Regions from separate parts of the Rhizobium sp. BT-226 genome, predicted to be linked through region 2. Evidence: riboswitches for the same ligand, from Rfam matches in the RefSeq annotation. Region 2 holds a riboswitch; each other region holds the start of a gene.

The links. Region 2 has a riboswitch for cobalamin ahead of bluB (5,6-dimethylbenzimidazole synthase). Riboswitches for the same ligand answer to the same signal wherever they lie in the genome.
Region 1: linked by a shared signal. The riboswitch ahead of OIU37_RS30810 (CbtB domain-containing protein) and the one ahead of bluB (5,6-dimethylbenzimidazole synthase) in region 2 are both predicted to bind cobalamin.
Region 3: linked by a shared signal. The riboswitch ahead of cobU (bifunctional adenosylcobinamide kinase/adenosylcobinamide-phosphate guanylyltransferase) and the one ahead of bluB (5,6-dimethylbenzimidazole synthase) in region 2 are both predicted to bind cobalamin.

What each region holds. Positions count from the first base shown of each region.
Region 1 covers NZ_JAOYTI010000006.1:332,412-342,206, reverse strand. Annotated here, with positions in the region: gene OIU37_RS30835 (sigma-54 dependent transcriptional regulator) at 97-1,431, opposite strand; gene OIU37_RS30830 (sensor histidine kinase) at 1,428-3,230, opposite strand; gene OIU37_RS30825 (sulfite oxidase-like oxidoreductase) at 3,415-4,077, shown strand; gene OIU37_RS30820 (hypothetical protein) at 4,062-4,694, opposite strand; gene OIU37_RS30815 (CbtA family protein) at 4,745-5,491, opposite strand; gene OIU37_RS30810 (CbtB domain-containing protein) at 5,520-5,729, opposite strand; cobalamin riboswitch at 5,758-5,878, opposite strand; gene OIU37_RS30805 (histidine phosphatase family protein) at 5,962-6,516, shown strand; gene OIU37_RS30800 (bifunctional diguanylate cyclase/phosphodiesterase) at 6,968-8,539, shown strand; gene OIU37_RS30795 (inorganic phosphate transporter) at 8,549-9,795, opposite strand, start outside.
Region 2 covers NZ_JAOYTI010000001.1:750,212-760,006, reverse strand. Annotated here, with positions in the region: gene OIU37_RS03915 (methyl-accepting chemotaxis protein) at 1-1,413, opposite strand, end outside; gene OIU37_RS03910 (MFS transporter) at 1,681-3,084, opposite strand; cobalamin riboswitch at 3,495-3,683, shown strand; gene bluB (5,6-dimethylbenzimidazole synthase) at 3,725-4,411, shown strand; gene OIU37_RS03900 (SDR family NAD(P)-dependent oxidoreductase) at 4,563-5,309, shown strand; gene OIU37_RS03895 (DUF2865 domain-containing protein) at 5,426-6,523, opposite strand; gene OIU37_RS03890 (hypothetical protein) at 7,099-8,736, shown strand; gene OIU37_RS03885 (demethoxyubiquinone hydroxylase family protein) at 8,886-9,482, opposite strand; gene OIU37_RS03880 (ribonuclease H) at 9,612-9,795, shown strand, end outside.
Region 3 covers NZ_JAOYTI010000001.1:907,707-917,501, forward strand. Annotated here, with positions in the region: gene cobN (cobaltochelatase subunit CobN) at 1-3,648, opposite strand, end outside; gene cobW (cobalamin biosynthesis protein CobW) at 3,653-4,693, opposite strand; gene cobU (bifunctional adenosylcobinamide kinase/adenosylcobinamide-phosphate guanylyltransferase) at 4,698-5,207, opposite strand; cobalamin riboswitch at 5,584-5,981, opposite strand; gene OIU37_RS04675 (chloride channel protein) at 6,239-8,029, shown strand; gene OIU37_RS04680 (adenylate/guanylate cyclase domain-containing protein) at 8,051-9,097, opposite strand; gene OIU37_RS04685 (SDR family oxidoreductase) at 9,438-9,795, opposite strand, start outside.

The DNA.
Region 1 (9,795 bases), on a different contig from region 2:
CGATGCAGCATGGGTCGATTTGGAAACAAACGGCTCCGGCGATGGGTGGAAATCCACCCATCGCACCGCGAGAGTGCGCCGCCGCCAGCTCCGGGGCTAGCTTTCGGTCGTCAGCATCCGCTTGTCGAGACCGTATTTCTGCATCTTTTCGTAGAGGGTCTTCCGGGAAATGCCGAGCGACTCATAGACCGGCCTGAGGCTGCCGCCATGCGCCACCAGCGCGCTGGCAATGACCCCGCGTTCGAATTCGGCGACACGCTCCGCAAGCCCGGTCGCCTCCTCGGCTTGCCGACCGCCATTGTCGAGACCGAGGACCAGACGGTCGGCAGCGTTCCTCAGCTCACGCACATTGCCGGGCCAGTCGCGCTGAGCAATGTCGGAAATCACGTCTGGCGGCACGGCCATCTCGTCGCGGCCGTAGCGGGCCGCCGCTTCCCGCACCAGTTGCAGGAAAAGCAGCGGAACATCCGCCCGCCGCTGCGACAAAGACGGCACGTGCAGCGTCGCGACGTTCAGCCGATAGAAGAGGTCGGCGCGGAAGCGCCCCGCCGCCACCTCCGCCTCCAGATCAACCTTGCTTGTCGCGATGAAGCGCACGTCGAGTGCCACCACCTCGTTCGATCCGAGCCTGGAGATCACCCGCTCCTGCAGCACCCGCAGGAACTTCGCCTGCAGGTCGAAGGGCATGGAGCCGATCTCGTCGAGCAGGATCGTGCCGCCGCGCCCGTGTTCGAATTTTCCATAACGCGGCCTCACCGCGCCCGGAAAGGCCCCCACCTCATGGCCGAAGAGCTCGCTCTCGATCAAGTTCGCCGGCAGTGCGGCACAATTGATCGCGATGAACGGCCGGCTCGCCCGGGCGCTGATGTCGTGGAGCGCCCGCGCCACCACCTCCTTGCCGGCCCCGGTCTCGCCGACGATAAGCGTATCGGCATCGCTCGCCCCGATCGCCCGGATGCGGTAGCGCAAATCCACCATCACCTGCGTGCGCCCCGGCAACCGCGCCTCGATATCGTCGCGCTTGCCGGCCACCGCTTTCAGCAGCCGGTTTTCGAGCACGAGGCCGCGCCGCTCCATCGCCCGGCGGATGACGCCGGCAAGCATCTCCGGCGTGAACGGCTTCTCGATGAAATCATAGGCGCCTTCGCGCATCGCCTTCACCGCAAGCTGCACGTCGCCGTGGCCGGTGACGAGAATGACCGGCACCTCGGGGTCGAGCTCGCGGATCTTCTGCATCAGCGTCATGCCGTCCATGCCGGGCATGCGGATATCGCTGACGACGACACCGGGAAAACTGTAGCCGATCAACTCCAGCACGTGGTCGCCGTTCGAAAAGGTCTCGACGCTGAAGCCGGAGAGCTCCAATGCCTGCGCCGTCGAGCGGCGCAATTCCTCCTCGTCGTCGACCAGCAGGATCTTCGCATCGTTCATTCCGCTGCCTCCGGCATCAGCCCTGCCGCCGATTGCAGCTCGATGCGGAACACCGCGCCCCCTTCGGGATGATTGGCAGCAGTAAGGCTGCCGCCGAAATCCTTGATGATGTTGTAGGAGATCGAAAGCCCGAGACCGAGCCCCTTGCCGACGCCCTTCGTCGTGAAGAAGGGATCGAAGATACGCTGGGCGATCGCCGCCGGCACACCCGGCCCATGGTCCCGCACCGTCAGCACCACTTTGCCGGCCTCCTCGAAGGCCGAAACCTCGATACGCCTGTCGTCCAGCCCTTCCACCGCATCGGCCGCATTCGAGATCACGTTCACCAGCACCTGCTGCAGACGCACCGAACCGGCGCGCACGACCGGCGGACGCGGTCCCAGATCGAGCAGGAATTCGGCATCCGCCGCCTTCAGCCGCCAGGCTATGATCTCGAGCGTATCGCGCATCGCCTCGTCGAGGGAAACGGGACCGAGCTTCTCGTTCGGCTTGCGGGCGAAGTTGCGCAGGTGCCGGCTGATCGCGGCCATGCGGTCGATGAGCCCACCGATACGCCGGATATTGTCCCGCGCCTCCTCCGTCCGCCCACGCTCGATGAGAACGGAGGCGCTGTCCGTATAGGTCTTGGCGGCGGCGAGCGGCTGGTTGAACTCGTGCGAAAGGGCAGCCGACATCTGCCCCAGCCCGGCAAGCTTGCCCGCCTGGATCAGATCGGCCTGTGTTTGTCTAAGCTGTTGCTCGGTCAGCCGCCGTTCGGCGATTTCTTCTTCGATGCGGCTGTTGACGCGGGCAAGATCGGCCGTGCGCTCCTCGACGCGCCGCTCCAGCTCGTTGCGGGCTTCGGCTTGCATCTGCATGCGCTCGGCAAGCCGCGCCCGCCTCTGACGCAGAACCGCAACCGCGAGCCCGGCGATGCAGAGAAAGAGAAAGACTGCCGCAAGCGCCGTGCGTGCCTGGGCACGGATGGAACTCGTCTCCATCAGCACGTTCACCGTCCAGTCCTCGGCCGGCATGTAATGCGAAAGCACCAGATATTCGCTCGAACCGCGCTCGCCGGCCAGCGTCATCAGCTCATGCTGCTCGAAGTGGTGACGCGTCACCGGCAGCGCCGCCAGCCTGGCATTGGCATAACGCCGCGACGCCTCGGTGCGGGCGACGCGATCGGCCGTCAGCGGCAGGATCGCGCCATAGAGCCATTCCGGGCTACCGGACATAAAGATGATACCCTCCGGATCGGAGACGAAAATCTTGTATTCGCCGCCGCCCCAGGAGGATTCGATCATGTCGATATCGACCTTGAAGACGATGACGCCGCGAATATCCGTGCCCGTCCGGATCGGTGCGGCAAAATAATAGCCGCGCTTCAGCGAGGTGGTGCCGAGCGCGTAAAATCGTGCCTGCCGGCCTTCGATCGCATCCTGGAAATAGGGCCTGTAGCTGAAATTCTGTCCGACGAAGCTTGCTGGCCCATCGTAATTGCTGGCCGCGATCGTCTCTCCGTCTGGCTTGACCACATAGATATCGGAGGATTTCAGCAGCCCGTTGATCTCCTTGAGATAGAGATTGGCCGCATCGCGCAGCGCCGCATCTTCAGGCGCGCTCACCAGTTCCTTGATGTCGTCATGATCGGCGATCAGCGCCGGCAGCGCCTCGTAGCGGTTGAGATGGCCGCTGAGTGCCGAAACGGCAAGGCGTAGCGCCGTTCCTGCCTGCGCCGAGGCTTCCTCCATATAGGCGCGCGTCGCAATCGCGCTCCCATACGTGAAGAAGGCGAAGATGATCAGCGGCACCACCAGCAACGCAGCTATCGCACGATATTTCGAAGACAGAACCGGCTCCTCCCCTTTTCTGCCTCCACTCCCCAGCGAGGCATACCCAACGCACCGAGTTTAGAGGGGTGGATAGGGATTTCCAAGGGGCCGCCGAAACTTGACACCCGGCAGGGGCAGTGTCCTATTGCTACACCGCAAGGAGGCCCCGCCCATGAGCGACGACCAGACGCCCGCCGACAGCAAACTCACCACATCCAAGCGTCGCTGGGCGGCAGAGGGCAAGTTCCTGACCGGCCGTATCAGCCGTCCCGAAGCCGAGCGCCTGCCGCCCGGCCAGCACCTTGTCAAGAACTGGCCTGTACTCGACCTCGGCCAGCAGCCTGTCATCTCGACCGAGACCTGGCGGCTCGAGGTGCGCGGCCTCGTCGAAACGACGCGCACCCTCACCTGGGCCGACTTCCAGGCGATCGAACAGAGCACGGGGGTGAGCGATATCCACTGCGTCACCACCTGGTCGCGCTACGACAACAAATGGAAGGGCGTTTCGACGCGCGATCTGCTTGACCTCGCCATGCCGAAGCCGGAAGCAGCTTACGTCATGCTGACGAGCTACGACGGCTATACCACGAACCTGCCGCTCTCCGATTTCGCCGCCGAGGATGCAATCCTCGCCACCGCCTGGGAAGGCCTGCCGCTGACGGCGGAGCACGGCGGCCCGATGCGTCTCGTCGTACCGCATCTCTATTTCTGGAAAAGCGCCAAATGGCTGCGCCGCATAGAGCTGATGCCTGCTGACCAGGCGGGCTTCTGGGAAAAGAACGGCTACCACATCTATGGCGATCCGTGGCGCGAGCAACGCTATTCCGACGATTGAGCTTTCGGCCGCGTGAAACGGCGAAGCGCAAACACGCTAAGGCCGAACAAAGAGGCGAGCCCCGTCAGCGATGCCATGCTGGCGGCATGAAACGGGACTCCGCTCCAGCGCGGCTCGACGATATCGGCCGTGTTGAAGGCTGCGCCGCTGAACCGGCAACTGATCAGCGCAAGCCCGCGCCGCGCCATGTCGGCGTCGACCGCGGAAATGATTTCACCCGCCGCAGCGGCCTCCCGCGGCATCTCGCGCATCGAAAGCAAGACCGCCTTGGTCGCGGCGAGATAGGCATGGGCGCATTCGTTGAACGGGCTCTCCTCGTCCGTCACGCTGCCCGGCACCCGGCCCCACAGACAGTAGGCGTACTGGATTTCAGCATAGTTCAACACACGACGGAACGGCTCGTTTGTCTCGACGGCGCGGGATGCAAGATCGATGATCCGACCGCGATAGTCAGACATGACAGCCATCTCGCCATGGGAGATTTGCGGGATATTCAGCCCGGCATAGCTGCCGCCGCCGCCGCGGCTATGGGCAAAAGCGCTTCCGGCGACCACACAAAAAAACGCGGCGGCAGAAAACGCCGCCAGCAGCAATGGTCTGGCTCTGTCGTTTTTCATAATCGCCCGAAAAGTTTAGGGCGCCGGCAAAGCGGTGCCCTTCGATGCGTTCAGTGAAATGCCGTTGCCGGTCGGCCGCGTTGCCCGCCCTTAACGGCAAGCCGCTTTTCCGCCAGCGCCCCGAAGACGAGGCCGAGCGTTGCCCAGAGGATCGCATGCATGCCGAGCGAGGTCGTGCGGAAGCCCCAGAGCACCATCGCCGAAAAGTTCTCCGGCACCTCGTTGATCGGCGGCAGCAGAGAGAGCACGAGACCGATGAAGACGAGATAGGCGATGCCGGCGATGATCGCGCCGTTCCAGGGACCGAAGCGCTCGGAGAGACGACGTGACAGCGCCACCGCGGCGATGAGTGCGGCAAGCGAAACGACGATCATCAGGAAGAATAGTTCGGTCCTGACGCCGATCGTGTCGGGATTGCCGACCGCCGGCGGAGTGGCGGGATATTTGATGCTGGGAACAAGCACGACCGCCACGAAGGCGGCAATGGCGATGGCGGCCGAGGTGCCGCGCGCCGAAAGGCGGCTGAAGCGACCGTGCACGAAGGCGAAAGCGAGCGCGAAGAGCCCGCCGACGGCGACGCTGTAGGCCATGACGCCGGTGAAAAGGCCGAGACCGGCCTGCGTGGCGCGGCTGACAATTTCAGGTTCGGCAGCTTCGCCGGCCGCCTGGGCGCTCGCCTCCTCGAAGGCGATCGCCGCATCGACCAGCGGCTCGCCGAAGGTATGGGCGAAAGCAAAAACGAGGATGCCGGCAATCAGGCCCGCGAGCATGCCGCGAAGCAGAAGGTTTCCAACCATGTCAGGAACTCCGATCGCGAAGCGCGCTTTAGTGGCAGGGAAAGCCGAGGAGATGGCGGCCGTCATGCACGAATTCGTGCACATACATGCCGTTGAACAGCGCCATCGCGCCTTCCTCGGTACCGACGAAATAGAGGACGATCAGCATCAGCAGGCCGCCGAAGATCGCCCAGGGCAGGATCTCTCCTACTGGGATCGGCGCCGGTACAGCAACGGGCGCGAAAGTGGTGTCAGACATGTATTCCTCCGGGAATGACGCGTTCAGTCGAAAGAGTGCTTATGCAGGTGGGTCTGACTTCCAGCGCGAAGAGTTTCGACACGCTGGTCACAGTGGCGCGACCGCGCCGGACTTACACCGGCTTCCAAACCCGCAACAGCACGGTTATATCTGCACGCCGAAGAGACTGTCAACGAAACTTCACAAGCCGGCGAAGGACGCTGTCGCTGCATTCCGGGAGACAAGAACGACCGTGAACACGCGCCTCACCTGGATCTGCCATGGCGCGACGGCAGCAAGCCGCAAGGCCCTGTTCCCGCTCGACGAACCGCTGGAGGACAAGGCAGTGGAGGAAGCCGGCAGGATGATCGCCCCGCCCCGCGCCGACCGTATTGCCACGAGCCCCGCCTTGCGCGCCCGCCAGACTGCTGACGCGCTCCGCCTCGAAGCCCAAATAGATCAGGCGCTTTGCGACTGCGACCATGGCCGCTGGGCCGGCAGGTCGATCGCGGCGATCGGAACCGAAGAGCCGGAGAACCTCATGGGCTGGATGAGCGATCCGGAAGCGGCTCCGCATGGCGGCGAGAGCCTTCTTGATCTGCGCAAGCGCATCGCCGGCTGGATGGATGGCCAGACCGTCCTCGGCGGCCACATCATTGCAATCAGCCATGCGGCCGTCATCCGGGCAGCGATCGTCCATGTGCTGCAGGCGCCGCTCTCCTCCTTCTGGCTGAGCGACGTCGAGCCGCTTTCCGTCATCAGCATGACCAGCAACGGACAGCGCTGGTCTCTGCGCTTCCAGCATTAGAGACTGCTGATCTTATCCAGCTTTGCACAAGCAAATCGCGTCATCTCTGTTGAACCCGGCTTTGCGGGGACTACTTCCTTGTCCCAAGGAGATGGAAGAATGACATATGATTGGAGTGGCGAGCGCACACGGCGCCTACGTTTGATGCGTGTCGCCACAGTCACGGTTCTGGTCGGTCTCATCGTCAGCGTCCCGCTGCTGATCGTCACCGCCTGAAGCACGAGAAAGGGCGAGCGATGCAATAGCACGCTCGCCTTCGTTTTTTCCCGCATCAGCCGGTCTCCCAACCAAGAATCGCGCTGCCAACGACGCCCTGGTTCCCCACAAGCCCTGTCGGGTCTCTCTGCGGCACAGCAACAGGCTGCCGCCTCCGATAATTCGCCTTCTGGTTTCAACAAACATTTCAGACTTTCGTGATAATTCGGCGAAGGGTGGAGATGGAGAAGGCATAATGCCGGTGTTTTTCCAAAGCAGGGCCGGACGGCAATGCGTGTCGATTGTCGGATTTGGGGTAACCCTCTGGCTCCTCGGCACGCTGTTACAGCTCGACGACAGCCTGGTCTCCTTCATGACCGGCTTCGGCGAATACGGCGCCGACAAGCTCGTTTTGGCGCTCGGCATCGCCGGCGCCATGAGCTTCGTCTATTCAGTGCTGCGCATCGCCGACCTGCGCAAGGAAATGGACCTGCGCGCCGCCGCCCAGGCCAAGGCCGATTGGACCGCAACCCACGACCATCTGACCAAGCTACCGAACCGCTACGCCTTCGAGCGCAAGATCCTCTCACGGCCGATCAAGGACGATGAGGCCGAGATCGAGGAGTGGGACCGCAACGTCACCATCTTCTCCGTCGACCTCGACGGCTTCAAGAAGGTCAACGATCTCGTCGGCCACAAGGGCGGCGATGTCCTGCTGATCGAGGTTGCCAGACGCATCTGCGCGCTCGGCAATGCCGATTGCGTCTATCGCTTCGGCGGCGACGAATTCATCATCGTCGCCTTCGCCCTGACCGCGCAGCGCGAGGAGCGTTTTGCCAAGCTGCTGATCCAGGCCGTCACCCGGCCGATCCATATCGATGGCTTTGCCGTCGAAGTCGGCGCCAGCGTCGGCTATGACCGCTGGGCCGAGGGGGCCGAGCCGCTGGAAGATGCCGCCCACCGTGCCGACCTCGCCATGTACGAGGCGAAATCACGCGGGCCCAACCACTATTTCGTCTTCGAAGCTTCGATGCAGGACAAGGTAACGGAGCGTGCCGCGCTGGAAACCAGGCTGCGCGTCGCAATCTCCAACAAGGCGATCAAGCCCTTCTATCAGCCGCTGATCGACCTGAAGACCGGCCAGCTCTGCGGCTTCGAGGCCTTAGCGCGTTGGATCGGTGACGACGGCGTCAATATTCCGCCGCCGGTCTTCATCGATATCGCCGAGGAAACCGGCATGATCACCGCATTGTTCGAGGACCTTCTCACCCAGGCCTGTAGCGACGCCCTCACCTGGCCGGAGCATGTGATGTTGTCCTTCAACGTCTCGCCGGTGCAGATGGAAGACAGATTATTGACGTCGCGCATTCTCAAGGTCCTTTCGGCAAGCCGGCTGCCGCCGCAGCGCCTGGAAGTGGAGATCACCGAAAACGCGCTGATCCAGGATCCCACCATTGCCGCGCTTATTCTCGATGAGCTGCATGCCGCCGGCATCCAGATCGCCCTCGACGATTTCGGCACGGGCTATTCGAGCCTCGCACAGCTCGCCCGCTACCGTTTCGACAAGATCAAGATCGACAAAAGCTTCATCGCCACCTATCGCGACGACGAGCGTCAGGAGAAGATCGTCCGCGCCATGCTCGGCCTCGGCAGGAGCCTCAACATCAAGACGACGGCCGAAGGTATCGAGGAGCACGGCCAGCTTGCCTTCCTGCTGCAGCTTGGCTGCGACATCGGCCAGGGCTATCTCTTCGGCAAGGCCATGCCCGCCGCCGAGGCGGACATCTTCATCAGCGATCGCAATGCCAGCCTGGCCTCCACGGCCTGACGGGACGCCTTAAAAAACCTGACGCATGATCACGAAGAGCACGAAGGCGATCGCGATCGAGGCCGGCAGCGTCAGCACCCAGGCCATCAGCATGTTGCGCACGGTCGACCATTGCAGGCCGGAACCGTTCGCCGCCATGGTGCCGGCAACGCCGGATGACAGCACGTGCGTGGTCGAGACCGGCAGGCCGAGATGGTCGGCCGAGGCGATGGTGACCATCGCCACGACTTCGGCTGCCGCGCCCTGACCATAGGTCAGATGCGTCTTGCCGATCTTTTCGCCGACGGTGACGACGATGCGCTTCCAGCCCACCATCGTGCCGAGGCCGAGCGCGATCGCGACCGCCACTTTCACCCAGAGCGGGATGAACTTCGTCGCGTTGTCGACCGCCTTGTGGTAGTTCGTCACCGCGCTGAGGTCGCCGGCATCCATCGGCAGCAGCTTCTGCTTGTCGATCAACTTCAGCGCCTCGCCGATCAGGTAGATGTCGTTGCGGACGTTGCCGACGAGATTGGTCGGCACTGCTTCGAGCGTCGGGAAGCCGGCGACTTCAGCACTGGTCTGGTGGATATATTGCTGCAGGGCCGGCGTCGTCGCATCCGTCCAGGTCTTGTTCTTGACGGCGTTGCTGACCTCGGCCTTGTAGTCCGCAACCGTCACGCCAGGCTTCACATATTTGCCGAGCGCGGTTTCCACCTGGGCCGATGCCGACTTGTAGGCTTCGAGATAGTTGACATCGGGCGTGCGGTTCAGCGCGAAAGCCGTCGGCACCAGGCCGATCAGGATGAGCATGATGAGACCCATGCCCTTCTGGCCGTCGTTGGAGCCGTGGGCGAAGCTGACGCCGGTGCAGGTGAAGATCAGGATGGCGCGGATCCAGAGAGGCGGCGGCTGGTTGCCCTTCGGCTCTGCATAGAGCGCCTTGTTGCGCACCAGAAGCTTCATGACCAGCAGAAGAACAGCGGACAGGCCGAAGCCGATCAGCGGAGAGATCAAAAGCGACAGGCCGATATTGGTCGCCTGCGACCAGTCGACGCCGCTGGTCGCAGTGCCCGCCGGTGCCAGGAACTGATTGGCGAGGCCGACGCCGATGATCGAGCCGACCAGCGTGTGCGAACTCGACGACGGCAGGCCGAGATACCAGGTGCCGAGGTTCCAGACGATCGCGGCAATCAGCAGCGCGAAGACCATGGCAAGGCCGGAGCCGGAACCGACCTGCAGGATCAGTTCCACCGGCAGCAGCGCCAGAATACCGA
Region 2 (9,795 bases):
CTGGGCGAGTTCACGCACCTCCTGCGCGACAACCGCAAAACCCTTGCCGGCCTCACCGGCACGTGCCGCCTCGACGCCGGCATTCAGCGCCAGCAGGTTTGTCTGGAACGCGATTTCATCGATGACGCCGATAATGCGGCCGATCTGGCTCGACGAGGTCTGAATCCGGTCCATCGCCCCGATGGCATCACGCACCACCGTCGCCGAGACATGAGCGCTCCGCTTTGTCTCCTCGACCAGCTTCCCGGCATTTTCGGCGCGCTGCGACGATGTTCGGACCGTGGTGGTCACTTCATCCAGTGCAGCAGCGGTCTCTTCCAATGATGCCGCCTGTTGCTCGGTTCGCTTGGCGAGCTGATCTGCGGAGGAGGCCAGCTCGCTCGAGCCGCCTTCAACCGCCACGGAGGCGGCCTTGATCTCCGTCAGGGCGGCGGCGACGGCCTCGACCATGTTGTTGAAATCCTGCCGTAACTTATCGAACTCCGGACCGAGATCGGCCAGGTGTACGGAAAAGTCGCCTGCTGCGAGCTTTTCCAATGCATTTGCGAGAGCGGTCATGACCAGCCGCTGCGTGTTGCTGGCTTCTTCCGTGAACAATGCATTGCGCGCCCGTTCGGCATCGAGCGAAGCGCTCTGCTCGGCAGCGGCCTGCTCCCTTTCGACCTTCGCAATAGCCTCGTGGCGGAAAACTTCCAAGGCACGCGCCAGAAAGCCGATCTCGTCGCCATTTTCCTTGTAGGTGACGGGAGAGGCCAGGTCGCCTTTCTGCAAGGCGCTGATCCGTTCGCTGATGATCCGGATCGGCCGGCCAACGAGGCTGCGCATGGCAAGAAGGAAGGCGATGACCGCCAAGGCGGTGATCACGGACTGCGTGAGCAGCGATACGAGAACCTTCTGCCTGACTTCAGCAGCGATTTTTTCGACGGACCAGTTCGTGACGATGTAGCCGGTCGCCTTACCTGATTTATCCAGCGGGAGCGGCGCGATGATCGTGACCACGCCGGCGGCTATTCCGCTATCGTCGATCGTCGTTTTCTCCGGCTTGGCACTGAGGCTCTTCGCCAGATCGGCCGGTGCGGGCAAACCGTTGATGCCATCGCGTGTCCATGTGTCGACGGCGGCAGGTTCCGCGTTGAATGCGGCAAACTGCACAAGATCGAGCGAAGGGTCGTCGCGGTAGAGCGAATAAGCTTCACGGACCGCATTCGCCTTGCCCCACTTGACGCCGCCGGCGGCCAGCGAGGCAAACTGCTCCGCATCCTTGGACCAGTTGGCCTTGGCGCCATCGATCAATGCCCGGGTTTCGTACATCCACGTATAGGTGGCGAAAGCGGAAATGCCGCAGAGGTTGACGGCAACGATAATCGCCGCCAGCTTGGCTGTCAGAGGCATAGTTTTCAAAAATTGGAACATTCCGCGGCGGCCTAGAATTGCGGCTCAGTCGAACATGCCCGACCGGCGTCTCGATACGGGCATCCGCGCTGACGGTCACATCACGAGCCCTCATGCCCATGTCCGGATTGCAACCCAAAACGCGCAAACGCAGTGTGTATTTGATATGTGAATAAATCATAAAGTAGAATGGGATGTTGAGCACACGCGTGCCATTCGCCCTTGCTCCCGCCGGCCCCGAGCCTTGCGCACCGTTGTGGGAGTAGTGCTTCCAACGCGCCAGGGAGATCAGCTATTTTCCGCCACGGCCTCTTCGGGCTCGGCATGCCGGCGCTTGCGGCCGCGCGCCGTCAGTTCCGCGCCGGCATCATGCGGCAAGCGCAGGAAGGTGATGCAGGCCAGCGCCGAAATCGCCGAGACGCTGAAGAAGGCAATGTGGAAATCCGAGACCAGCAGCCTGCCACCATGGAAGCTGCTGGAAATTTCAAGAATGCCGCCGGCGATCGCCACACCCATCGCCATGGAGATGCGCTGGGCAACGGCATTGATCGCGGTCGCCTGGCTGCTCTCGGCGTCGTCGACATCGCCAAAGGCCATGGCGTTGACGCCCGAGAAAGCCATGGAGCGAAACAAGCCGCCGATCAGCAGGCTGGCCATGATCAGGAACAGCGGTGTTTCGGCGGTGAACAGACCGTTGATGCCGAGGAAGATCGCCGCCAGCAAGGTGGTGAGCGAGATCACCGTGCGGAAGCCGAAGGCATTGAAGGTGCGCGAGGCGGCGAATTTCGAGCCCATGGAGCCGAGCGCGCTGACGAAGGTGACCGAGCCCGATTGCAGCGGCGTCAGGCCGAAGCCGAGCTGCAGCATCAATGGCATCAGGAACGGCAGGGCGCCAAGCCCCATGCGGAAATTCGAGGCGCCGAGGATCGCTGCCCGGAACATCGGGTAACGGAACATCTTCGGATCGAGAAGCGGATAGGGCACGCGGCGGGCATGCAGGAGGTAGAAGAGGCCGGCAAGGATGCCGATCGTCACCGCGGCATAACCATAGATGACGGGCACGGCTGGCAGGCTGATCACCGACAGGCCGAAGACGAAGCCGGAGAAGCCGAGGCCGCACAGCAAGAAGCCCGGAAAGTCCATCGGTCGCGGACTGCGTGGCTCGACGGCCGGCAGGAAACGCGTGACGAGGATGATGCCGAGCACGCCGATCGGGACGTTGATCCAGAAAATCCAGTGCCATGTGAGATAGGTGGTGAGGAAACCGCCGATCGGTGGACCCATGATCGGGCCGATCAAAGCGGGAATGGTGAGCCAGGCCATGGCATCGACGAGTTCGTGGCGTGGCGTTCCCCGAACCAGCAGCAGGCGGCTGACCGGTGTCATCATCGAGCCGCCGGCGCCCTGGATCAGGCGCGAGATGACGAAGGCCGTGATCGAGTTGGAAAAGGCGCAAGCGATCGAACCGATCATGAAAACGAAGATCGCCATGCGAAAGATGTTGCGCGCACCGAAGCGATCGGACATCCAGCCGCTGATCGGGATGAAGATCGCCAGCGCCACGAGATAACTGGTGACGGCGAGCTTCAGCGCGATCGGCGAGGTGCCGATATCGGCGGCGATTGCCGGCAGGCTGGTGGCGATCACGGTCGAATCCATCTGTTCCATGAACAGGGCGACCGCAAGGATCATGGGTGTGAGGCGGGGCACGGGCAACCGGGATGCTGCGATGGACTGGCTCAGTCCATACGCCTTCGGCGGGGACAAGGCCATAGAAACTATCGATGAAGGGCTTTGCCACGCCGCTTCAAACCGACGCGGGTGGGCTTGTTCCCTTAAGACCAGACAGCAGCAGCGCTGTCATGTTAGCCACATGCACCAATGCCCAAGAGAGCCTCCTCCTGAGGTGCGCAGCCAAAGGCCGAAGCCTCGAAGGGCGAGGCGGGTGCACCGGCGCGGACGCGAAATGATGAATGACGAAAGAAGCGGCGCTGCGGCGTGTCCTTCGAGGCTCCTACGGGGCAAGGATGGAATCGTGGAGGATGCCGCGCCGTCCTCTCAACCGCCTGTCGGCTCGCGGCTTGCCGCCGCAGCACTTTCCTGAAATAGATGCGCCGTCAGGTGCCCGCCGGTAAGGCGGGAGAATCGGGAATCCGGTGCAAGGCCGGAACGTGCCCAACGCTGTAAGGCCGACGCTTGCCGCATCATCATGCCACTGGCTTTTTGCCGGGAAGGCTGCGGCAGACGGATGACGCCGAGTCAGAAGACCGGCCTGGCAAGATAGACCGATCCGCGCGGACGGCGGAGCGGTTGCATTGTTGGGGATTTGACGATGCGACCCTTTGATGAGGATGCCCTTTCGGCGGCGTCCGGTTTTTCCTTGGCCGAACGCGAGGCCGTCTATCATGCGATCATGACGCGGCGCGACGTTCGCAGCCAGTTCCTGCCCGATCCCTTGCCGGATGACCTTGTGCGGCGGCTGCTGACGGCAGCCCATCATGCACCCTCCGTCGGCTTCATGCAGCCGTGGAATTTCATTCTGGTGAAAAGTGCCGCTGTCCGGACGCGCGTCCGGGATGCCTTCGCGAGCGCCAACGACGAGGCGGCGCTGATGTTTGCCGGCGAGCGGCGGCAGGCCTACCGCGCCCTCAAGCTTGAAGGTATCGTCGAGGCGCCGCTCGGCATATGCGTGACCTGCGATCCCACCCGCAGCGGCAGCGTCGTGCTGGGGCGCACGCACAATCCCAAGATGGATAGCTATTCCACCGTCTGCGCCATCCAGAATCTCTGGCTTGCGGCGCGGGCGGAAGGGGTCGGCATCGGCTGGGTCAGCATTTTTCGCGAAGGCGATCTGAAGAGCATTCTCGGCATACCCGAGCATATCGAAGTGGTCGCCTGGCTCTGTGCCGGTTTCGTCGATCGGCTCTATGACGAGCCTGAACTCTCCGTCAAAGGCTGGCGGCAGCGGCTGCCGCTCGATGAACTCGTCTTCTACGATGGATGGGGACTGAACACCTAAAGCGCGTCGCGATCTTTCGATGCCGGTATCGCCGACGCCGTGCGAGGCCGAGTGATATCTTTATTCCTGACCTTCATATCGATACGCTGAAAGCGAAATCCCGGAACTAGATATTCGGCTATCTGCGGCTCAATCGGAGGATAACGGCCCAATGAACATGATCGACTTGAAGGAGCGGATCATCGTGATCACAGGCGGTGCGCGCGGCATCGGCTATGCTATCGCAGAGCGCGTCATCCAGTCTGGTGGCAAGGTGGCCATCTGGGACCTGAACGAAAACCTGGCGAAGGACAGCGCTTCCGCTCTCGGATCCGGTACGGTCGCTTTCGGCGTCAACGTCGCAGATCCCGTATCAGTGAAAAACGCGGCGGCGACGACCGAAGAGATTTTTGGCCGTATCGACGGGCTCGTCAATTCCGCCGGGATTACCGGTCCGGTAAAGCCCGCGATCGAATACGATGTCAGCGAGTGGAAAGACGTCATCGATGTCTGCCTCACGGGAACCTTCAATTGTTGCCGGCACGTCGTTCCGGTCATGTTAAAGCGCGACTACGGGCGGATCGTGAACATCTCCTCGGTTGCGGGCAAGGAAGGAAATCCGAACATCGCCGCCTACAGCGCAGCGAAAGCTGGTGTGCTGGGCTTTACCAAATCTCTTGGCAAGGAACTCGCAAAGACGGGGATCGCCGTGAACGCGGTAACGCCGACCACCGCAAGGACACCTATATTGGACGGGCTGACACCCGAGTTTATCGAATATATGCGCGTCCGCATCCCGCGCGATCGTTTCGTCGAACTTGGTGAGATCGCTTCCATGGTCGTCTGGCTGCTCTCCGAAGAGAATTCCTTCACGACCGCATCGACGTTCGACCTGAGCGGCGGTCGTACGACCTACTGACCATGCTCAAGCGACCCGCATTCACATCCCGCCGAACGTTCGCGTGACATCGCCGCATCTCATGCACCCTGGCACAACGTCGCTATGGTTCCGCCGCCGCTGTTCCAGCTGTTCAATCACTGCTGCTGTTGCGGCTGCGGGCCCGGCGTTGCCGGGTTGGCGAGGTCGATCGAGCCCTGATCGCCGGCCAGAAATTGCGGGCCGACCTGACGGACGCGGTTCTGCGTCGGATCATAGGGGCGCTCGGGAACGGAGGGTTGCGGCGCTGCGGCTGCGGCATCCTTCGCCGGGGGATTGGTGCGGATGGTGGTGATCGAGCCCTGCTGCGGCGGTTCGCTCACCGCCTGCCTGCCGCGCATCTCCTCGTAATAGGCGGTGAGATTGCAGGCGCAGGAGGACTTTTCCCCGGGTGTGCGGTTCTTGTAGGCAAAGGCGTTCTTCATGGCGCTATAGGGCGTGCCTGTTGCGACCGAGATCATGTTCGAGGCTTCGGTGCTCGTCACGTCCCGATAGAACAATTCGGTCTCGATGCCCGGGCACATCTTGGCGCAGGTCTGGGCGTCGCGGCCGAAATCGACCGATGTGGCGTTCGAACTGATCGGGAAGAAGCCGCCGTCGCAGCTGCGCACGCACATGGTGCTGACTGGCGACAGCATCTCGGCCCGCGGCAGGCCGTAACGTGGATCGACCTCTTCGCCGCCGCCGAGCGGGATGAAGGTATCGGCGCGCATCGCCTGTTCCTCGACACTCGGGGGCGGCTCGGCGGCGCTGCGCTCGTCCGGGGCATAGAAGTTTTCGCTGTTGCAGCCATTGCGGTCGAGAGCAGCCATCAGTTCGCGGCGGGCCTGGTCGTTGTCGCTGCCCCGGCCGAGCAATTCGGCACGGCGGTCCTGGAGATAGCGGATATTGTCGATCATGCGGGCTTCGGATTGCGAGAGCTCATCGCAATAATCGGCATTCTCGCCGCCGATCACGACCATGCTGCCCGACGTGCAGTCATTGCTGCGCAGCTCGTTGCGGACCTTGCGCAACTCGAGGTTCTGTTCTGCCAGGGCGCTGGAATAGTGGCGGGCTTCCGGCCCGTTGCCATTGCCGATCGATCGCGGCAGGTCGGCAAGGCGGCCGCGCAGATCCTCACAGATTGCGCTGCTTTGCGCGGCGGCAGGCGCCGCAAGGGCAAGGAGAAGGACAAGAGACAGGTTTCGGCGTTTCACGGCGTCGTCCCGGAATGAGCAAAGAATCGATCGGTCGATTGCGGCCTCGATCGCCGCGCGTTGTCTCTTAACGTGTTTCTCTTAATAAGCTTGGAGAAATTCCTAGCGCATTTTCGCGATCTTATCCAGCAGGCCACGTCCGCCGAGGGACGTCAGCTGCCATTCGCGCCGTATTCCAGTCATTGATCCATCTCACCCCCAGCCAAAACTGGAAGCGATCATGGGGCCAGTCGCGTTGACGGTATGCGCCATACCGATTAAGCAAATACAATAAATGATTGACCTATTAAATTAATAATGCAACCATACATAAGCTTAAATCGCCTGATGCTGGCGATGCGATTAGTATCTCTTTTTATGGTTGCCATAGAAGTACTTGTCGCCCTTGGTAATGCCGCTGGGGGCGATGGGTACGACTTTAACCTGTTGAGAGTACCGAGCACCGGACTTAGGCCCGCTGTTCGATAGCTATCGGTTGCTATGTCGACCTTCGTGCAACGCGAATGCCGCGCTTGATGCGTGCCCCAAGCATTTTCTATTCGATCAACTTTTCCGTAGGCTTAGGAGGAATGAGCATGAGAAAAGTGTCGCTTGCGAGAATGATTTTCAACGGCTTTGTTTCGATTTCCCTCCCTTTCACCGCGTTGGCGGCGGAACCGCCTTCCTGTCCACGCGCAGATGGTAAGCTGACCGCCGACGCGTTGAAAACAGTCGTTATCACTCAGAAGGATCATTCCACGGTCTTTGATGGAGATCGTTTTTCTCTTTCACTTACCCTGCAATCCATTCTTGCCACGGCCTTCACGCCCAAAACGGGATCTCCCATCCCTGTCGAACAGCAGAAAGCGCTCGCGTCGTCCCACACCGAACAGCTTGCGCTGCTGACGAGCTTGATCCGATCATTTCGGAATCTGGATCGTTCATCCAATGGTGTCACCAACAACGCAACGTTCCGCCTACACGAGGCCGAGCTGGAGCCAGAGGCGCTATTGGCTTCCATGAAACCTGTAGGCCTGTTCAACCGCTTCGACCTTGCTCCCGCGAATTGGAGCTACTGTGGGGAGCATCGCGTGGTGTACGCAATGGGTACCGGAACAAATCGAATGTTCCTGATATTCGAGGCTGCCGTCGACAATCCCGACCCTACGAACGCCGAAATCGGCTGTCAGCGCATTGCCGAATTCTGGGGAGGACTACAGTCCAAGCCGGAGGGCGAACTGCCGGATGCTCTTCGCAGTTTTTACTATGACGGTGAATTGGGTGACGGCAAACCGCCTATCACGCCCGTGCTTCACAACCAGCACTTCGGCGTTCCCTTCGGTCAGGTGAGAGGCAATCTTTTCCTTACGCAGCCGGAAGGGCCTGGCGTCATTCCATGGATGCTGAGGGAATGGCGGACATTTCCTTCGGCTCAGTCTGTCACGACACTCGTCCCAGATACGGTGAAGTCCAACCCAAACCCCGAACTCTACAATGACGACCCGATCAATCTTGCCGGCAACGGCCGCGACCAAGGGTTTGTTGATCTTCGCGCCGAGTTTCAAGACAAGTTCGTTGTCAGTCATGTCAGAGAATTAATCGACGTGGATCTCGAGGCGGCGCTACAAGGTCGGAAACCCACAGGCGACGAGCTATTCAACCAGCTGAGCGCCGCTTTCGACGACAAGTTCAATGATTTTGAAAGCGTTTCGCAAGGCAGCGCAGATGTCGTACGCGGTTCCTCCAGTCTGATCTCGCGGATCGATCATGAGTTGATGAAATACAAGCTTCCCACTGGTTGGACTCTCACTCCGGAACACATTCTGGCGCGTGCCGAGGCGCTGAGCTGCGCAGGCTGCCACAACCTTACACAGGGCAAGGAAATAGCGCCACAAGCTGATATCAAATGGCCGAATGCATTGGCTTTCACACACATAAATGAGAAGGCCGAACTGTCCGAGGCGCTTGTGAACAGCTTTCTTCCCGCGCGTTGTGACAATCTTCAAAGATTTTTGCGACGCACAGAGCCGACCGTTGCGCTCAGTGAGCCGAGCAGCGAGGTTCGGACACCAGCCCTTGCAAAAACGCGCCTTTCGGTTACGACATTTGAAAATGCGATAACCGATGCAGAAACATCGACCGCACTTTCTGAGCTGGCGTCGGACATCCAGACAGCGAGACAGCAGGATAGCGTTACCGCTGGCGCGTTCAGAAGGTTTCGGCGAACGCACTGAAACTTTCACACGCCCAGTATTTTCTCGATCTTATTGAGCAGATGCCCCGCCTTCCAAAGGGAGGGCGGGAGCAGCTTCGAGCCGGCAGTGATTATCGTACATCACAAAAGGTCGTCGTTCGCACACAGCTCACTCCGGTCGCCAGACCATCAGACCCGCCTGGAGCGCGCCATTTCGGCGCGCATCCAGCTTGAGTCTCCCCATGTCGAGAGCCAGATCATCAGGTCGGTAAGCGCGGCGACGACGGGCAGAAGCAGTGCGTGGCCGACGCCGCGCCTTGTCTGGTTTTTCTCGGCCTTCCTGAGGTGAGCCAATTCCTCTTCCTGAATGGAGGCAATAAGGCCGTGAAGCTGTGGATCACGGGTCTCCAGGAAAGCCAATTGATCTTCCAGATGACGGTGAACCGTGCTTTCGACCGCCTCGGTGCAGATCCAGACCATGTTGCGTCCGCCGAGGGCTGTGAGAAAACCGAGCACATAACCGCCGAGGCTCCAGAATGCCATGACGCGGCAGGGCTTGGCATCCCTGGTGGGCATTGCGTCTCGAAACAGGCGGCAATGCTCGATCTCGTCGTCCCGCATGGCACAAAGCGCCGGCACGATGTCAGGAAACAGCCGACGGGCCATCCAGATCTGTGCGCCGTAGATGCGAATTGCGCCGAACTCGCCGGCGTGATTGACCTTGAGAATGCGGCGAACGGTTAAAGCTCCATCGCGCTTACCTGTCTTGTTCAACGGATTGTCCATGATCCACGCTGCCCACTGTTCCCGGTACACAATAAGGCACTGGTGCCGCCATGATCGTCAACGGTTGACACAGTGGATGAGGTGCAATTCCAATGAGCGGGCGCGGCGAAAGCGAGAATGGCGGAGACAATGACAGGCATTTCCAATGAACTCCGCTCCCCTGCGACGACGATTGGAATACCGGAAATCCAACACGGCCTTCATGTCTTCGTGGATGGTTGTCATGAGCCCGGCTCCGCGCAAGGAGGATGGGCATTTGTCGTTTACCGCGATGCCGTGGAAATCGGCTCCGGTTTTGGTGGCGTCGAAGATT
Region 3 (9,795 bases), 160 kb from region 2:
ACGCAGCCGTTCTTCGAACAGGCCGCGTTCGGCCTTGCCCTCCTCGCCTGCACCATAGGCATAGCTGCCCCAGACGAGATAGGCCTCGGCGAGATCGGCGCGCCGCTCCCAGCCCTTTTCATCGATCAGCGCCTGCAGGCCGGCGCCATAGGCGCCGGGCTTCGAGCCAAAGACGCGATAGCCCGCCCGGCGCCTTGCCGAGACTTCGTCAAGACCGGCAGCCGCAAGCCTTGCCGCTTCGCCACGCATGCGCGTCGCGATCGGATTGTCGGCCTCGTCCTCTTCAAGCGCGCCGACGGCACGGATCGCCTTGTCGAACAGCGCGATCTGCTCGGGAAAGGCATCGCGGAAGAAGCCGGAAATGCGGAGCGTCACGTCGACGCGCGCCCGCCCGAGCATCGCCGGCGGAATGATCTCGTAGCCGGTGACACGGCGCGAGCTCATGTCCCAGAGCGGCCTGACGCCGATCAGCGCCAGCGCCTGGGCGATATCATCGCCGCCGGTGCGCATGTTTGACGTGCCCCAGGCCGTCAGCCCGAAGGAGACAGGCCATTCGCCGTGATCCTGCACATAGCGGCGGACAAGCAGCTCCGCCGATTTCTTACCGAGCTCGTAGGCGGCCGGCGTCGGTACGGCGCGGCTGTCGACCGAGTAGAAATTGCGGCCGGTCGGCAGCACGTCCGGCCGTCCGCGCGTCGGCGCGCCGGAGGGTCCGGGCGCAACGAAGCGACCGTCGAGGCCCTTGAGCAGGCCGGCGATCTCGGCGGGACCGCAGGCGAGGATGGAGGGTTTGAGACGGGTGTCGATTTTGGAGAGCACCGATCTGGTTTGGAGCCAGAGGGCCGGACATTCCATTTCGCCCGAGACGAACTTTGCCGCCAACAGTTCGATGCGCTCGACGGTGTCTCCGTGGGTTCGCCATGGGGTGTCGACGATATCTGCGAGGACGTCAGGACGTGGGCCTGTCCAGGGAACGGTCATATTGCAGTCGAGAGGGTCGAAGGTGGAGGCACCCCCATCTGCCCTGCCGGGCATCTCCCCCACAAGGGGGGAGATCTGATCGGCGAGAGCTCCTCCCCAAACAACCGATGTAAGGCTGCGGTCCGGCCCCTTGCCGATCTCCCCCCTTGTGGGGGAGATGTCCGGCAGGACAGAGGGGGGTGTCACAGGCACGGCGCTCAATCCCGCATCCACCGCAATCGCCCTTTGCAAACTCGCATCCCCGCCCTCGCCCAACCCGCGCGGCACCCGCGCCAGCGCCACGGTGAGATCCGTCAACAGCCGCCCCTCGGGCGAAACGCCGAACACATGCAGCCCGTCGCGAATCTGCATTTCCTTGAGGTCGCAGAGATAGGCGTCGAGCTTCTTCAGCGCCTCACCCTCGCTTTCACCCTTGGCAATGCCGGCATCACGGTCGAGGCCGATATCGGTCACCAGATCGAGGATCTGGCGGCTGAGCAGGCGGATGCGGCGGGGATCGCCGCCGGAGGCCTCGTAATATTCGTCGACCAGTGCCTCCAGATCCTTCAGCGGCCCGTAGCTCTCGGCCCGGGTCAATGGCGGCGTCAGGTGGTCAATGATGACGGCGGCACTGCGGCGCTTGGCCTGCGTGCCCTCGCCTGGATCGTTGACGATGAAGGGATAGAGGTGCGGCAGCGGCCCGAGGATCGCCTCGGGATAACATGTCTCCGACAGCGCCAGCGCCTTGCCCGGCAGCCACTCGAGGTTGCCGTGTTTGCCCATATGGATGACGGCATGCGCGCCGAACTCGCGGCGCAGGAACGCATAGAAGGCGAGATACCCGTGCGGCGGCACAAGATCCGGCGAATGATAGCTCTCTTTCGGATCGATATTATAGCCGCGCGCCGGCTGGATACCGACAAGCACCCCGCCGAAACGGGCGAACGGCAGGGCGAAAGCGCCCCCGCGAAAATATGGATCGTCTTGCGGGCCGCCCCAGCGGGCTCGCATCTCGTCCTGAATCTTTTTCGGAAGAGATCCCAGGAAGCTGTTGTAGCGACTCAGGGAAAGCGTCTCGCGGATGATCTTGCCGTCATGGCCGGAATTGGTCGGCCCTTCCATCAGATGCCGTATCAACGCGTCGCCATCGGCCGGGATGTCCGCGACCGGATAACCCGCCGCCCGCATTGCCTCCAACACCTCGATGGTGCCGGCCGGCGTATCGAGGCCGACGCCGTTGCCGAGCCGGCCGTCGCGATTCGGATAGTTGGCCATGACCAGCGCGATACGCCGGTCGCCGGCGGAAGTCTTCCGCAGCCGCGCCCAATTGGCGGCAAGCTCCGCCGTATAACGTACCCGGCCAGCATCCGGTTCGCTGGCGACAATATTCGTCTCGACGGCAGCATCGTAGCGCGCCGCCGTCTTGAAGGAAACAGCCCGTGCCAGCACCCGCCCGTCGACTTCAGGCAGCGCCACGTTCATGCCGAGATCGCGCGCCGACAGACCTTGCGAGGAAGCGACCCACGCCTCCCTCGACGAGGCCGAGAGGATCGCCTGCAGCACGATCGCCTCATTCGCCTCCAACACCGTCGGCTGCCGGTCTGCACCCGGTGCCGAGACGGCAAAGCCGGTCGTGTTGATGACGACATCGGGTTTCAGCGCCGAAAACACGCTTTCGAGAATGCCTGTGGAAACCGGATCCTTCAGGCTATAGGCAAAGACCGGCAGCGGCCGGAGACCGAGTGTCGCCAGCGCTTCGACCAGTGCTTCGATCGGTCCGGTCTCGCCGCTCTGCACCAGGGCGCGGTAGAAGCTGATGGCGACGATGGGGGAAGAAGTGGGTTCGAATCCCGCCTCTTCCCTCGAACTTGAGGTACCCCCCTCTGTCCTGCCGGACATCTCCCCCACAAGGGGGGAGATCGGCAAGTCGCTTGGGCTTCTCACAAAAGAAACGTTTGAAGACGCCGCACCTTTGGCCCGGGAGATGGAACGAGACCTCTCATCTTCGATCTCCCCCCTTGTGGGGGAGATGTCCGGCAGGACAGAGGGGGGTGTCCCTAGCTCAACCGACAAAGGGACAGCCACACGCGAAGACACCACGGCAGTAGAAACCAGCCGCCACTCCTCAACCCCAATCAGTCCCCGCCCCGGCCACCAGATCCCGGCCTTCATCAAGGGCGCCGCCGGTGCCGGCTTCTCCGTGCCCGACAGCATCGCCCCGGCATAATCGAGAAACGCCCGCGCATTGGCATCGCCGCCCTCGATCAGATAGGCCCAGAGCGCGTTGAGATCGTCCAGATCAACATTGGAAAAAGGAATCAGCCCCGCATCTGGCCTGGCATCGCCCGGCAGCACCGCGATCAATGCACCGACGCGGGACGCTGCCGCATGCAGCGCTTCCAACGCATAATGGAAATAGCTGGCGCCCCCGAGCGCCCGCAGGACAATCAGCTTGGCATGCCGCGCGGTGCGCTCGACATAGGTGTCGACGGACATCGGATGCTTGAGGCTCATCAGGCTGGCGAGCCTGAGCGAATACGGCCCACCGCGCTCGCGATGGGCGGCGGCGATCGCGGCAAGCTCGGTATCGGCAGCCGACAGGAACAGGATGTCGCCCGGCGTCTGCCCGAGGTCGATCGCCTCCTCGCCGTCGCTGATCGTTCCCTGCTGAGCCAGAAGCAGATGCATCGGTCTATGCCAGCGCTTCGATCGCTGCCCGCACCGCGTCCTGATCCATCTCATGCAGGCCGATGACGACGAGGCGCGTGGCGCGTCTTTCACCAGGTGCCCAGGCGCGGTCGAAATAGTGGTCGATGCGGCTGCCGACGGCCTGGATCTGCAGGCGCATCGGCTTGCCTGACACATCGACAAAGCCCTTGAGGCGCAGCACGTCATGCGCAGCGATGATCGTCTTCAGCGACTCGATAAAGCCGGCGGGATCGGCAACCGGGCCGAGATCGACGACGAAGCTGTCGAATTCGTCATGGTCATGCGGCGCACCGTCTTCATGCTCCAGCTCGTGATGCGACTTGCGATTGGCGACATCGTCCTCCGTGCCGATGCCGAGGCCGAGCAGGATGCCGGCCGACACCTCGCCATTCCTCGCTTCGATCATCACGGGTTTGCGCACCGTGCGGGAGGCGACCTCGTCGCGCACCCTGATAAGGCCGGCAGCGTCGATCAAGTCTGTCTTGTTGAGCACGATGAGATCGGCGCAGGTGAGCTGATCCTCGAACAGTTCCTCGATCGGGCTTTCGTGATCGAGCGATTCATCTTCGGCACGGCGCGCGTCGACGGCATCATGATCGTCGGCAAAGCGGCCGGCGGCAACAGCCGCGCTGTCGACCACCGTGATGACGCCGTCGACGGTCACCTGGGTGCGAATGTCGGGCCAGTTGAAGGCGGCGACCAGCGGCTGCGGCAAAGCAAGGCCAGATGTTTCGATGACGATATGGTCGGGACGCTGTTCGCGCTCGAGCAGCTTGGTCATCGTCGGGATGAAGTCATCGGCGACGGTGCAGCAAATGCAGCCATTGGTCAGCTCGATAATGTCGTCCTCGGTGCAATTCTCGGCACCGCACCCCTTCAGCACATCGCCGTCGACGCCGAGATCGCCGAACTCGTTGATAATCAGCGCAATCTTCTTGCCGCCGGCATTGGTGAGCAGGTTGCGGATCATCGTCGTCTTGCCGGCACCGAGGAAGCCGGTGATCACGGTTGCGGGAATCTTCATTAACTTAACCCTTCATTTTCAGCGGCAGGCCTGCCGCGATGAAATAGACCTCAGTGGCTTTCGCCGCGATCGATTGGTGCAGCCGGCCGGCATGATCGCGAAAATCCCGCGCCATGCGATTGTCGGGCACGATGCCGAGACCGACCTCGTTGGAAACGAAAACGAGCCGCGCCTTCGCGGCGGACAGGAAATCGGCAAGCGCGGCAAATTCCGCCACCATGTCGCGCTCCTCGATCATCAGATTGGTGACCCAGAGCGTCAGGCAATCGATCAGCACGATGCGCCCTTCGCCGTCGATGGCAGTGAGCTTGCCGACGAGATCGATCGGCTCTTCATGCGTTGTCCAGGACGGACCCCGATCGGCCTTGTGCTGGACGATGCGCGCCTGCATCTCCTCGTCCCAGGCGCGGCCGGTCGCGAGATAGTGGCGGTCGAGGCCGGTTGCCGTGACGAGGGATTCGGCGAAACGGGATTTGCCGGAGCGGGCGCCGCCGAGGATGAAGGTGGCCGCCATACTCAAACGCCCCTCAGAGAGCGTGCGTAGCCGTGGCCTGTTCCGAATGCACCTTTCTCGGCTAATGAGGGTGTGACACCCCCCTCTGTCCTGCCGGACATCTCCCCCACAGGGGGGGAGATTGAATCGCCGAGAGCTTTTCTCCAAACAATTGATGTAGGACGACGGTCGTGCTGCTTGCCGATCTCCCTCCTTGTGGGGGGGATGTCCGGCAGGACAGAGGGGGGTACCCAGCATTCGACAAAAGCGGCCGAAAACATTCCTCTTGCAGCGCTGCTTGGAGGCGTGGCGTGCGCCGCACCAGGCCGCGCCGAATTCAATCGTTCAGCCAAGACAACCTCCGTGCTGGCAACGGGCATAGTGCCCAGGTGTGGGCTTCTCGCCCGGCACGCATGGCAGGTCTCCTGGCTCGCGGTTATCGGCCTCGATCGGGGCAGACCGGAAACCGGTCGCCCTGATCGTGCCAGCGGATCATCCTCGCCTTCCCGGCTGCATCAGTGAAAAGGTGGACGATTCGTAGACTTGAGAGGCGTCCGACCCCGGTTGATCACCATGCATATCCAGTGGCTTTTCCGGCATATCGCCCATCCCGCCCGCTTGCATCATTGCAAGCCGCCGGCCGGAAGGGCCTGATGCCGGATGGAAGACCCTGACCGCTCTACAGTCGCGGGGTCGGCTGTGATGAAGGCGCCCGGCTTGGGTCCGCCCCGTCACATTCCCTTTTCATCCGGAAGGGCGCTACACCGATCCGGAACCATCCGTTGTCAGGATGGTCAGTCGACCATCCGTTATCGGGATGGTTAGGCAAGCGCAGGGATGAAGTCAACCGGCCTTGGCGGCCGCCCGATGGCTGGCCCTGCGGCGTGACCACCCAAACACGACTTACCCTACCTAAAATATCGTCATTTATCAGAGACTTACGTCACCGAAATTTATTCAAACCGCCGGCTTTTCGCCGCAATTGCATCGCAAGCGGACTGCGCGACCATCTCTGCCCTTGACCGGGCCTCTCCCCGCCTAGTTGTCTAGCCATGCTTATGAAATTGGATCGGCGCCGTTTTCGTGCGCTGCGTGTATTCTTAGATCCGGGACGCCTGCGGGCTCTGACCCGGCGCAGCGAGGTCGGCCTGTCGCTGGCGGGCGCCGTCGTCGGCGTCATCTCGGGCCTCGCCGTCACCGGCATGAGCTACGTCTCCAACGAGCTGCATCAGCTGGTCTTCGGCATCGCCGACAGCGAAAGGTTGAGCTCGTCCGAGATCGAGAACAAGCTGCTGCTGCTCACCGCCCCCGTCATCGGCGGCGCCCTGCTCGGCCTGCTGCTTTTCGTGCTGGCGAAACGGCGCAAGAAGCCGATGGTCGACCCGATCGAAGCCAATGCGCTGCATGGCGGCCGCCTGTCCCTGACCGACAGCATCATCGTTGCCGTGCAAAACCTGATCTCCAACGGTTTCGGCGCCTCGGTCGGCCTGGAGGCCGGCTATACTCAGCTTGCTGCCGGCCTCGCCTCGAAATTCGGCCTGAAGCTGCAGCTTCGCCGCTCGGACCTGCGCACCCTCGTCGGTTGCGGCGCGGCCGGCGCCATCGCCGCCGCCTTCAATGCGCCGCTGACCGGCGCCTTCTATGCTTTCGAGCTGATCATCGGCACCTATACGATCGTCTCGCTGACCCCGGTCGTCGTCTCTGCCCTTGTCTCCACCCTGATCGCAAGGCTGCTCGCCGGCAGCGATTTCACCATCGATATCGGCAGCTTCGGCTCGGTCGTGCCGGCCGATTATATCCCGGCGCTGCTGCTCGGCGCTTCCTGCGCCGGTGTCGGCATCCTGATCATGCAGGGCGTCGCTTTTGTCGAGGAGCTGGCGCGCAAGAGCTCAATCGCCCCACCCTTCCGCCCGGCGCTCGGCGGCATCATCGTCGGGCTGTTGGCGATGATCTCGCCGCAGGTACTCTCGGCCGGCCACGGCGCACTGCATCTCAACCTTTCCCATGAGGTGGCGATCCCGACTCTGATCGGCCTCTTCCTCTTGAAATCCTTCGCCTCGGCGATCTCGATCGGCTCCGGCTTCAGGGGCGGGCTGTTCTTCGCCTCATTGTTCATGGGCGCCCTGCTCGGCAAGCTCTTTGCCTATTGCGGCCCCTATTTCGCCGATGCGACGCTGACGCCCGTCATCTATGCCGTGGTCGGCATGAGTTCGCTTGCCGTCGCCGTCATCGGCGGGCCGCTGACCATGACGTTCCTGGCGCTCGAGATCACCGGCGATTTTCCGATCACGGCGCTGGTGCTCGCCGCCGTCATCACCTCCTCGCTCGTCGTGCGTTCGACCTTCGGCTACTCTTTCGCCACATGGCGCTTTCATCTCCGCGGTGAAAGCATCCGCAGCGCCCACGACGTCGGCTGGATCCGTAACCTGACAGTCGACAAGCTGATGCGCGCCGACATCAAGACGGCAAGGGCGGGCATCTCTCTGGAGGAATTCAAGCAGGCCTTTCCGATCGGCTCGACCCAGCGCGTCATCCTCGTCGAGGAGAGCGACAAATATGCAGGCCTCGTGCTGGTGCCGGAGATCTACGCCAACCCGACCGACGCGCAGGACGAGGGCAAGGCGCTTGCCGATTTCATCCACTACCGAAACGATTTTCTGCAGCCGCAGATGAATGCCAGGCAGGCCGCGGCGATTTTCGACAAGAGCGAAAGCGAAGCGCTCGCCGTCGTCAACAACCTGATCGAACGCAAGGTGATCGGCCAGCTCAGCGAAAGCTATACGCTGCGCCGCTACAGCGAAGAACTCGACCGCCGCCGCCGCGAGGTCTCAGGCGAGATCTGAGCAAGTCGGAACACGCCGTCGTCAGTCGGCGTCCGCGAGCTTGAAGACGTTGACCGGCTTCGAAACTCCGCGCAATTCGAAGGAGCCGAGACATTCACTGGCAACGGCAGTGGTGACGGCGAAACTCTCCGACATCAGCAGATGGTGCCCAAGCGTGCCGCAGAGCTTTTCGAGCCGCGAGGCCTCGTTGACTGCGCTGCCGATGACGGTGAAATCAAGCCTGCCACGTGCGCCGATATTTCCGTAGAAGACCTCGCCGAGATGCAGCACGACATCGACGCCGATGTCAGGACCTCCATCATTCCTCCGCTGACCATTCAGCACCTTGTTGGCTTCCAGAATATTCCTTGCCGAAGCCAGTGCGGCCATGCAGGCCTTTTGCGGATCTTCAGCATCGGTAGGAAAGATCGCCAGCACGCTATCGCCCATGAACTTGAGGATCTCGCCCGAATTTTCCTCGACATGCCAGCCGATCAGCTCGAAATGTTCATTCAGAAACCCGGCGATTTCGCCCGGCTGATACACCTCGGTCAGCGCCGTGAAGTTTCTCAGGTCCGCAAGCAGGATCGCAGCGTTGATCGCCCCTCCCTTTCCCCTCTGAATATCGCCTGCAAGGATGCGTGCACTTGTCTTGGCGCCAGTATAGACGGCAAGGATATCCGATGCGGTTTTCGATGCCGCAATACGATAACAAGCCAGCCCCAGCGCCGGGAAGAGCTTCGCGACGATCGCCAGTTGGTCGTCAGAAAATCCGCCCGGCCTGTCGCTTGTGAGAGACAGACTGACCCCGCGCAGCGCAGCCTCCTTCGGAAATTCCAGCAGGCTGACCAGGTGATCCGTGCCGCCGCCATCCGCGAATTCCGCAAGCTGCGGGTAGTCATCGACACCCTCGCCCTTGGCGATGTTCCAGCGACCTGACGTTTCGCTGCGGCCCAAAAGATAGTAGATCGGGGTCTTCTCGAAATTCAGCACTCCCGCATTGCCATATTCGGCATTCTCGATCGTGGTCGCACCGCCGCGCACGAAATTGGCCGAGACGCCGCCATACATGGGATGAATAGACGGCATTGAAATGCTTCCCCGCCAGATCGGAAAGCCATCCGCGATCAGCCGATCGCACAATCCGGCTATCAGCTCGGCAATATGCTCAGCCGTGATTCCGTGTTCTATAAGCCACTGAATATGATTGTTAATTTCCGAACCTCCAAATGACCGACGCAGTTTATGGTCGGAAATCGGGCAAATGGACGGCGATGATCACCGGGGTTGCCATATCAACCAATAGTCGAGTCAGGCAGATATTTCTAGCCGTGGTCTCCGGCAACGACAATCAGTCATTCGCCTGCCGACGAGGAGCTGTGAGAGTGCCGCAGAAGTGAAAGATGGTGCCGCAGCGCCTACGGATATCTCACATCCTGACTGTCATGCCGCCGTCCACCGTCAGCACGTGGCCGTTGACGAAGGAAGCAGCGTCACTTGCAAGAAACAGCGCCGCGCCGGCGATTTCGTCCGGGCGTCCCCAGCGCTGGACCGGGATGCGCTGACGCACGAAGGGCATCAATTCCTCGTTCGCGGCCATCGCCGCGTTCGTCTCGGTGGCAAACCAGCCGGGCGCAATCGCGTTGCTGGTGATCCCGTGCGGGCCGAATTCGACCGCCATGCCACGCATCAGTCCGGTCAGGCCCTGCTTGGCTGCCGGATAGACGCAGTCGCCGGGCATGACGACATGGCCGCTGATCGAGGTCACCGCGATCAGGCGGCCGTGA